Regions from separate parts of the Pseudomonas sp. Z2-11 genome, predicted to be linked through region 3. Evidence: riboswitches for the same ligand, from Rfam matches in the RefSeq annotation. Region 3 holds a riboswitch; each other region holds the start of a gene.
The links. A riboswitch is a leader RNA that binds a small molecule or an ion and turns the genes downstream of it on or off. The one in region 3 is predicted to bind cobalamin.

Region 1 (3,271 bases), 2.3 Mb from region 3:
GTCGAGGCCCGCTGGGGCTGGCTGCCCGACAGCGGCACCGCGATCATCGAGATGGCTGAGGCCAGCGGCCTGCAACTGGTGCCGCCGGGACAGCGCGACGCGTGCTCCAGCAGCACCTTCGGCACCGGCGAACTGATTCGCGCCGCCCTCGATGAGGGTGCCCGTCGCGTGATCCTGGCGATCGGCGGCAGTGCCACCAACGACGGCGGTGCCGGGGCGATGCAGGCTCTGGGCGTGGCGCTGCTGGACGCACAGGGCCAATCGCTGCCGCCCGGCGGCCTGGCCCTGGGGAAACTGGCGCGCATTGACCTGAGCGAGTTGGACCCGCGCCTGGCCGGGGTGCGTTTCGAGATCGCCGCCGACGTCGATAACCCCTTGTGCGGGCCCCATGGCGCTTCAGCGGTGTTCGGCCCGCAGAAGGGCGCTTCTGCCGAGCAGGCGCAGCAACTGGATCGCGCGCTGGGGCATTTCGCCGAGCACTGCGCCCAGGCGTTGCACCGGGACGTGCGCGACGAACCGGGCAGTGGCGCCGCCGGAGGCCTGGGATTCGCGGCCAAGGCCTTTCTCCAGGCCCGGTTTCGCACCGGCGTGGAAGTCGTTGCGCAATTGACCGGCCTGGCCGAGGCGATCAACGGGGCCGATCTGGTCATCACCGGCGAAGGCCGTTTCGATGCGCAGACCCTGCGCGGCAAGACGCCTTTTGGCGTGGCCCGCATTGCCCGACACCAAGGTGTACCGGTAGTGGTCATTGCCGGCACGTTGGGGGAGGGTTACCAGGCGCTGTATGAGCATGGCATCGATGCCGCCTTTGCCCTGGCGAACGGGCCGATGACACTTCAACAGGCCTGCACCGATGCGCCACGCCTGTTGGCCGAGCGCGCGCGGGACATCGCCCGGCTCTGGCGCGTGGCGGCCCGCTAGATCGGCCGTGCCGGTGCCGACGATGAGGCACCGGCCCCGGAGTTTGCCTCAAGGACATTGACCCGCCCGCGCACCCTGCGTAGCCTTGCGCCTTCGAGGTTCTTTGGCGTACGCCGAAGCTAAGAAGGGAACGCGGTCCAAGCCGCGGCTGCCCCCGCAACTGTGAACGGTGCTGTTTCTGCAAGGCCACTGTGCATGCCCTTTTTCAACGGGCGCACGGGAAGGCGCAGCAAATTGTCGGTCCAGGCTTTGTATGAAGCGTGGACCGGCCCGCCGTCAGCCAGGAGACCTGCCTCGACAACAGATTCTCACTACAACCGGGCGGGGTGATCCGGTGGCGAAATCTTCCGCGCGCGTCTGTGCCAGCGGTTGTCGTCCCGTTTGCCCGCCACCTTGCCAAAGGGCATCCGATGAAAACACTGGCCAAACTCCCCGTCACCATCGTCACCGGTTTCCTCGGCTCGGGTAAGACCACCTTGCTGCGGCACATGCTCGACAACGCCCAGGGCCGGCGCATCGCGGTGATCGTCAACGAATTCGGCGAGCTCGGTATCGACGGTGAGATTCTCAAGCAGTGCTCCATCGGTTGCACCGAAGAAGAAGCCAACGGCCGGGTCTACGAATTGGCCAACGGTTGCCTGTGCTGCACCGTGCAGGAAGAGTTTTTTCCGGTGATGCGCGAACTGGTGGCCCGTCGCGGCGACCTCGACCACATCCTCATCGAAACCTCTGGCCTGGCCCTGCCCAAGCCCTTGGTCCAGGCCTTCCAGTGGCCGGAAATCCGCAGCGCCTGCACGGTCGATGCGGTGATTACCGTGGTCGACAGCCCGGCCGTGGCCGCCGGTACTTTTGCCGCGTTCCCCGACCAGGTCGATGCCCAGCGCAAACTGGACCCGAACCTGGATCACGAATCGCCGCTGCACGAGCTGTTCGCCGATCAACTGGCGAGCGCCGACCTGGTGATCCTCAACAAGGCCGACCTGATCAGCCCTGAAGACCTGGCAAAAGTCCGCCTGGAAGTCGCCGAAGAATTGCCGCCAGCGGTCAAGGTCATCGAAGCCAGCAGCGGTCGCCTGCCGCTGGACGTGCTGATCGGCCTGGGCGCCGGCTCCGAAGAGCACATCGACAGTCGCCACAGCCACCACGATCACCACCATGACGGTGATGATGACGACCACGATCATGACGCCTTCGACTCGATCTCCCTCGAACTGCCCCAGGCCGATGAAAGCCTGCTGCTGGACGCGCTGACGCAACTGGTGATCCAGCATGACGTGCTGCGGGTCAAGGGTTTCGCGGCGATCCCGAACAAGCCGATGCGCTTGTTGATTCAGGGCGTCGGCACGCGCTTCGACAAGCACTTCGACCGCCAGTGGGGCGCCGACGAAGCGCGGGTGACGCGGCTGGTGCTGATCGGCCAGGCGCTGGATGCCGGGCTGCTTGAAGCGCAGCTGCGCGCCGCCCTCAGCGTCTAAGCCATGCACCTGCTCAGGACCCAGCCCGGCGGTTTTGTGTCGGATGACAACATCGCCGACCTCGGACAAACCCCCGCCGAGCTGGTGATCCTGTGCAGCGGCGATTCCAGCCTGGCGCTGCTGGCCGAAGCGGCGGGGCAGTTGCCGGACGACTACCCGCAGTTTCGCCTCGCCAACCCGATGCAGGTGCAGAACCACGCCTCGGTGGACCTGTATGTCGACGACGTACTGCGCCACGCCAAGGTCATCCTGTTGTCGCTGCACGGTGGCATCGGCTATTGGCGCTACGGCATCGAGCGCCTGATGGAACTGGCCGCGCGCGGCGTGAAGCTGATCCTGGTGCCGGGGGATGATCGCCCCGACCCGGAGCTCAGCGACCTGAGCAACGTAGCGTTCGAGGATCGCGACCGGCTCTGGCAGTTCTTGCGCCAGGGCGGATTGGCCAATGCCCTGAACCTTTTCAATCACCTCGGCAGCCAATGGTTTGCGCGCGATTATCCGTGGGCCGAACCGGAGCCCTTGCCGCGCACAGCGATCTACCACCCCGAACAAACCCACGCGACCCTCGATCATTGGCAAACCGACTGGCGCGCCGACGAACCGGTGGCGGCGGTGTTGTTCTATCGTTCACACCTGCAAGCGGCGAACACTGCTTTCATCGACGTATTCTGCCAGCGCCTGCAAGCGGCGGGGCTCAATCCGCTGCCAATTGCCGTGGCCAGCCTCAAGGAGCCAGGTTGTCTGGCACAGGTGGAAGATTGGTTGGACGAGGCAGCGGCGGGGGTGATTCTAAACACCACCGGCTTCGCCCAATCCAGCCCTGAAGCACCGCATCTGCGGCCGTTTCGCCGCGACATCCCGGTGATCCAGGCGAT
Region 2 (3,271 bases), 730 kb from region 3:
GCGCCACACCGGCGCCACGGGCCAGCTCCAGGGTGCTTTGGGTGCGCTGGTTGCTTTGCTGCATCGACTGCACGGCCTGGCCGGTGCCGTTCTGGATGCCGGCGACCATTTTTTCGATCTCCTGGGTCGATTGCGCGGTGCGATGGGCCAAGGCACGGACTTCGTCGGCCACCACCGCGAAACCACGTCCGGCCTCCCCGGCCCTGGCGGCCTCGATGGCCGCGTTGAGGGCCAGCAGGTTGGTCTGTTCGGCGATGGCGCGGATCACGTCCAGCACCTTGCCGATGTCGCGGCCCTGGACTGCCAGGCCCTCGATCATCGCGGCGGTGGCTTGTACGTCGTGGGTCATAGTCTGGATCGCATCGACGGTCTCCACCACTCGCGTGCGCCCTTCCCGGGCCGCCTGGGTGGACTGGTTCGAGGCTTCGGAAGTGGACACCGCGTTGCGGGCAACCTCCTCGACCGCGGCGGTCATCTCATTGACGGCAGTGGCCGCCTGCTCGATTTCGCTGTGCTGCCGTTGCAAGCCACGGGAAGACTCCTGGGTGACGGCACTCAACTCTTCAGCGGCGGCGCCCAGCTGGGTGGCGGAACCGGCAATCTGCTCGATGGTCTGGCGCAGGCTGCCCTGCATGGCGCCCAAGGCCTGGAGCAATCGCGCAGGTTCGTCCTTGCCGTCGTCGACGATGACGGTGACCAGATTGCCGCTGGCAATGGTCCGGGCTGCTTCGAGCGCTCGGTTCAGCGGCGTGACGATGCTGCGGGTCAGGAGCAAGGCCAGCAACACGGTCGCCAGCGCGGCGATGACCGAGACGACGATGATGCCGGTGATGGCGCTGGTGTAATAGTCGCCAGCCTTGGCCGATGCTTCGCTGGCGCTGGTCACGTTGAACTCGATGAGTTTGTTGAGCTGTTCGCCCATCAGGTCGGTGCCTTCCTTGATCCGTGTATTGATATGGGCGCGCAGCTGATCAATCTTGTCCTGACGCGACAGCTGGAGCATTTCCTGCTGGGCCTCGAGATACTTTGCAAGCGTCGCGGAAAAAGTCTTGTACAGCTCGGCCTCTTGCGGGGTGGCCGGCAGCGCCGCATAGCTGTTATTGGCCTTGTGCAGTTTTTCCACCAGCACACCGATGCGCCCGTCGGCCTCTTTCAGGCTGGCCGGGTCACGGTTCACCAATATGCGAAACGAGAGGATGCGCATGCGCAGGACGCTTTCCATCACACTGGCCAGATGGCTGACGCTGGGCACCTGGGTCTGTTCCATGTCCACCGAGGCCTGGCGAATGACCGACATGCGATTGGCGGCGAACACGCCGAGGACGACGACAAGCAGTGCGATGACAGTGAAGCCGAGAAAGGCTCTGGGGGCGATATTCAAGCTGCGTAGGGACATGGGAAGACCTCGGATGGTGGTCGAGCGTCCATGCCGCCGGCGTATTGTTTGGGATAATTGTGGGTACGCCTGCCTCGTTATCGGCCCGACTTGAGGCTTTTGCAGGGGGAGATGGAAAATATTCCGTGATGTCAGCGGCGCGAAGCCGCGATTGACGCCCCGGCCTCGCCCATGGTCTCCTGTCGGCCTAGTTACGGGTGCCCTTCACAGGGTGAAACGGGAAACCGGTGAATCGTGTGCTTTACTCCAAGGCCACGTCAGTCCGGTGCTGCCCCCGCAACGGTAAGCGAGCGAAGCGTCGAATCCACTGTGCCTTGGCATGGGAAGGTGACGCTTGCAGGCAAGGCTTCGGCCCAGCCCCTCGCGAGCCCGGAGACCGGCCCATGACTCAAGCTCAACAAACCCGCGGTGGGCGGGCGCTGTTCGAATTCTGGCGAGCCCTCGCCCGGATTTTCATTGCGCTCGCTTCCCCGCCGACAAATCCGAGGGAAGCGCCATGTCGACCATCAGCAGCACCGCCCGTACTACCAGCAGCACTGTCACCCTGAGCCAGCGCCTGAGCGCGGCTGTCCTCGCCTCGATCCTCGGTGCGGGCCTGGTCTACTTCGCCGGTTTCTCCCACATCGAAGCGGTGCACAACGCGGCCCACGACACCCGGCATAGCGCCGCGTTCCCGTGCCACTGAGACCTGACGACATGATCAAGCGTATCGCTCGGACTGCCGGTTTCAGCGGGCTGCTGGCCGCCCTGCTGTTGACTCTTCTACAAAGCCTGTGGGTCGCGCCGCTGATTCAGCAAGCCGAAACCTACGAAAAGGCCCCCGCCAGCGAAATCCATGAACATGCCTCGGGCGCTGCCCACAGCCATGACGACGAAGCCTGGGAACCGCAAGACGGCTGGCAACGCCTGCTCGCCACCACGGGCGGCAACCTGGTGGTCGCGGTGGGTTTCGCCCTGATGCTGGCGGGCCTGTACACCTTGCGCGAGCCGACGCGTACGTCCCAGGGCTTGCTTTGGGGACTGGCCGGCTACGTCACCTTCGTCCTCGCGCCAACGCTTGGCCTGCCACCGGAGCTGCCTGGCACGGCGGCGGCTGAGCTGGCCCAGCGGCAGATGTGGTGGATCGGCACGGCGGCGTCCACGGCGGTCGGCATAGCCCTGATTGCCTTCGGCCGGCAGTGGCTGCTGAAGCTGCTGGGTGTTGCGACGTTGCTGGTGCCTCACGTCATCGGCGCGCCGCAGCCTGAAGTCCATTCGATGCTGGCCCCCGAGGCGCTGGAAAGCCAGTTCAAGGTCGCCGCGCAACTGACCAATGTCACGTTCTGGCTCGCCCTGGGCCTGATCAGCGCCTGGCTGTTTCGCCGTGGCGCCCAGGCTCGTCACGACGCATGAATAGCGGGCCGATCCTGGTGGTCGGCCTGGGCTGCCAACGCGGTTGCCCGGCCAGTGCATTGCGGGCATTGCTTGAGCAGACGCTGCTGGCCCATGGCATTGCGCTCGATAATGTACAGGCCTTGGCCAGTATCGATCTCAAGCACGACGAACCGGGCCTGCTGGAGCTGGCCGAGCAATTGGCGCTGCCACTGACCTGCTTCACTGCCGAGCAGTTGGCGGGTTATCAAACCCAGCTCAGCCAGCGTTCCCGGGTCGCCTTCGAGCGTACGGGCTGCCACGGCGTCGCCGAAAGCGTCGCCCTTGCCCTGGCCGATCAACTGGGCGATTCGCCCGCGAGACTGCTGATTACCCGCCAGAAAAGTGCGCAAGCCACTCTGGCATTGGCGGCAGCTTCGTAACCCTCGATAATCGCCGCCGGAATCATGAGCGATGCTCATGCAAGGCCCTTTTCTACAGGAACCGGTCATGACCGTTTACTTC
Region 3 (3,271 bases):
GTTGTCAGTCATGACGGCTTCGCGAGCAGGCTCGCTCCCACAGGGTTCAGGTGATCAAATGTGGGAGCGAGCCTACTCGCGAAGACGCCCCCAGGATCGGGCGCAAGCAACGCGGCAATCGCCCCGGGATTGGACGGAAAGTAAAAATGCACATAGGAAGCCGTCATCCGCCCCAGGCGGAAAACCGCCTCAGCCCCTCGCCCACCGTTCGGGCTGTGCCCACGGGCGATCGGCTCAAGTTCAGTGCTGGTCAAGGAGTGATGATAGGTATGCCCGCGCAGGGTGCCTTCCGGCAGCTCGACTGATTGCAACGCCAAGGCCGCAAGGCGCTTTTGCATCTGCGCTTCACCGCTCAACAGGCCGAGCAGCTCGGCGCGATTGCCCTCGACGTCGGTCAATGAATCGAGCAGGTAGAGCATGCCACCGCATTCGGCGAGCAGCGGTTTGCCGGCTGCGTGGTGGGCACGGATCGCCGTCAGCATCGGCACGTTCCGCGCCAGTGCAACGTGGTGCAGCTCCGGGTAACCGCCAGGCAGATACAGGCTGTCCGCCTCGGGCAGTTCGATGTCATGAATAGGGGAAAAGAAGGCCAGTTGCGCGCCCATGGCCCGCAGCAGGTCGAGGCTGGCGCCATAGGTGAAGGCAAACGCTTCGTCACGGGCGACGGCGATGCGCACACCGTCGAGCCACGGCTCAACGGTCGTCAGTTCGGGCGCGGCGAACTCGACCTGGGGCGGCAACGCCACTTCACAACTGCTGGCCAGTGCTTCGGCCGCTGCGTCGAGGCGAACGTCCAGGTCATTCAGTTCGCTGGCCTGGACCAGTCCGAGATGGCGGCTCGGCAACTCGATGCCGGTTTCCCGCGAGAGCGCGCCGTACCAGCGCAGGCCTTCGGTCAGGCTGCCTTCGAGCAATTGCGCGTGGCGCAGGGTGCCGACCCGGTTGGCCAGTACGCCAGCGAACGGCAAGTCCGGCTGATAACGGGCCAGGCCCAGGGCCAGGGCGCCGAACGTCTGGGCCATGGCGGTGCCGTCGATCACGGCCAGCACCGGCACGCCGAAGTGGCGCGCCAGGTCAGCGCTGGACGGGGTGCCGTCGAACAGCCCCATCACGCCTTCGATCAGGATCAGGTCCGCTTCGGCGGCGGCTTCCCACAACAGTCGGCGACTTTCCTGCTCGCCGACCATCCACATGTCCAGTTGATAGACCGGTGCGCCACTGGCGCGCTCAAGGATCATCGGATCAAGGAAATCAGGTCCGCATTTGAACACACGCACCTTGCGCCCCTGGTTGCGATGCAACCGTGCCAGTGCCGCAGTGACGGTGGTCTTGCCCTGGCCGGAAGCCGGCGCGGCAATCAACACCGCCGGACAGTGGCGGCTGGTCATCGAAGCATCATTCACAGTTCGACGCCTTTCTGCGCCTTGATGCCGGCCTGGAAGGCATGTTTGATCATGCCCATTTCGGTCACGGTATCGGCCAGCTCGATCATTTCCGGCTTGGCACCCCGGCCGGTAACCACCACGTGTTGCATCGGCGGACGGGCCTGCAGATCGCTCAACACCTGATCGAGATCGAGATAACCGTGCTTGAGAGCGATGTTCAGCTCATCAAGCACCACCAGGCCAATCGATGGATCGCCGAGCAGTTGCCGCGATACCGCCCAGGCCGCTTCGGCGGCGGCGATGTCGCGCTGACGATCCTGGGTTTCCCAAGTGAAGCCTTCGCCCATGACGTGAAAGCGCACCTGCTCCGGGAAGCGTCGGAAAAACAGCTCCTCGCCGGTGCTGTTGCGCCCTTTGATGAACTGCACCACGCCGCACTGCATGCCGTGGCCCATGGCACGGGCGAGCATGCCGAACGCCGAACTGCTCTTGCCCTTGCCGTTGCCGGTCAGCACCAGCAGCAGGCCACACTCGTTCGGTGAATTGGCGATGCGCTCGTCAATCACGGCTTTCTTGCGCAGCATGCGCGCCAGGTGGCGTTCGTCGCGATCGGGCGTATCGGTCATGAGGGGAGCTCTCCGTTGGGACTGGATAACGGCGGGCGGGCAGAAAAAAGGACGGCAGCGAGCCTGGCATCGCCCACCGTGATGCCGTTGGATGAATCAGGCCGGTCTCCGGGCTCATGAGCGGCGTGATGCCTGGCTGCGCGCCTTCCCATGTCTTGCGACACAGTGGCCTAGGCACAGCGTTGACTCATTTACCGTTGCGGGGGCAGCGCCGGGTTCGCGTTCGCTCACCGGCTTCCCTGTTTCACTCTGTCGGCCGCGACCGCGCCACAGAGCACCTGAAACAAGCCGCGAAGGTTAGAGGGTTGGGGATTGAGCGTCAATTAAAGCCGCCACCTGTATCCGCTCGTTGGCTGGCCCTGATCAATAAACTGACAGCGATCTTGTGTGAAGCTGCGGCAAGTGATATCAAATAGACACTACGACCCGATATCACAAGAACAAGAGGGCAAACGCATGCAAGGCATGATCATCAGCAATCCGAAGCTGGAGTTTCTACGCCCGGTGCTGGAACGCTGGTTCGACTGTATCGATCGCTACAACGCCGTGCGCGGCGATAACGACACCCCCTACTGGCATGATCAAAAAGCCAACCTCGGGTTGCTGTCTGCCGCTGCCTGGATGGCTGAGATGGTCACGCTGCAGAACGCAGCGACGCGCAAGCAGAACGAAGAAGGCGAACGCAACGTCAGCGCCGACCTGTTCATTGCCAGCGCCGATGAGCGCGCCTTTATCCAGGCCACCCAGCGCTGGCCGAAGGTCAACAACCTGAACCTGACCCAACCCTTGCTCGAAGCCGCCAGCGACGCCAAGCGCATCAGCTACGCCAGCGACCTGAAACTGGGCTGCCTGTTCGTTGCCCCGCAAAAAGCCCAGCAAAGCGCCACGCCAGAAGAGTTGCAGGACATGATCGACGACCTGCAGAAGGAGAACACCTGCGCCGTGGCCTGGTACTTCCCCTACGCCTATCGCAAATTGCGCAACGAGGCGGGCCAGTATCATCCGGGCATTGCGCTGCTGCTGAAACAGGCGCACGGCTGATTCATGGATCTGTGGGAAAACATGTGGGAGCGAGCCTGCTCGCGAAGACGGTGCAACAGTCGACATCGATGTTGCCGGATGTAGCGCTTTCGCGAGCAGGCTCGCTCCCACAAAGGAATCTGTTTGCCTGACTGTTGTTACCCACCGTTGAACCATCCCACGTCTACGCTCCTCTATGAGTAACCACATGCACTCATAGGGAAGCCCGCATGCTCAAGC

Region 1: another riboswitch for cobalamin. It lies ahead of cobW (cobalamin biosynthesis protein CobW); the one in region 3 lies ahead of cobO (cob(I)yrinic acid a,c-diamide adenosyltransferase).
Region 2: another riboswitch for cobalamin. It lies ahead of M1E16_RS17225 (CbtB domain-containing protein); the one in region 3 lies ahead of cobO (cob(I)yrinic acid a,c-diamide adenosyltransferase).

What each region holds. Positions count from the first base shown of each region.
Region 1 covers NZ_CP096395.1:2,332,869-2,336,139, forward strand. Annotated here, with positions in the region: gene M1E16_RS10575 (glycerate kinase) at 1-921, shown strand, start outside; cobalamin riboswitch at 1,001-1,232, shown strand; gene cobW (cobalamin biosynthesis protein CobW) at 1,332-2,396, shown strand; gene cobN (cobaltochelatase subunit CobN) at 2,400-3,271, shown strand, end outside.
Region 2 covers NZ_CP096395.1:3,902,362-3,905,632, forward strand. Annotated here, with positions in the region: gene M1E16_RS17215 (methyl-accepting chemotaxis protein) at 1-634, opposite strand, end outside; partial or broken gene M1E16_RS17220 (MCP four helix bundle domain-containing protein) at 674-1,396, opposite strand; cobalamin riboswitch at 1,575-1,795, shown strand; gene M1E16_RS17225 (CbtB domain-containing protein) at 1,893-2,081, shown strand; gene M1E16_RS17230 (CbtA family protein) at 2,093-2,788, shown strand; gene M1E16_RS17235 (cobalamin biosynthesis protein) at 2,785-3,189, shown strand; gene cobM (precorrin-4 C(11)-methyltransferase) at 3,257-3,271, shown strand, end outside.
Region 3 covers NZ_CP096395.1:4,634,473-4,637,743, forward strand. Annotated here, with positions in the region: gene bluB (5,6-dimethylbenzimidazole synthase) at 1-12, opposite strand, end outside; gene M1E16_RS20450 (cobyrinate a,c-diamide synthase) at 9-1,388, opposite strand; gene cobO (cob(I)yrinic acid a,c-diamide adenosyltransferase) at 1,400-2,011, opposite strand; cobalamin riboswitch at 2,094-2,308, opposite strand; gene M1E16_RS20460 (hypothetical protein) at 2,468-3,052, shown strand; gene M1E16_RS20465 (PQQ-dependent sugar dehydrogenase) at 3,262-3,271, shown strand, end outside.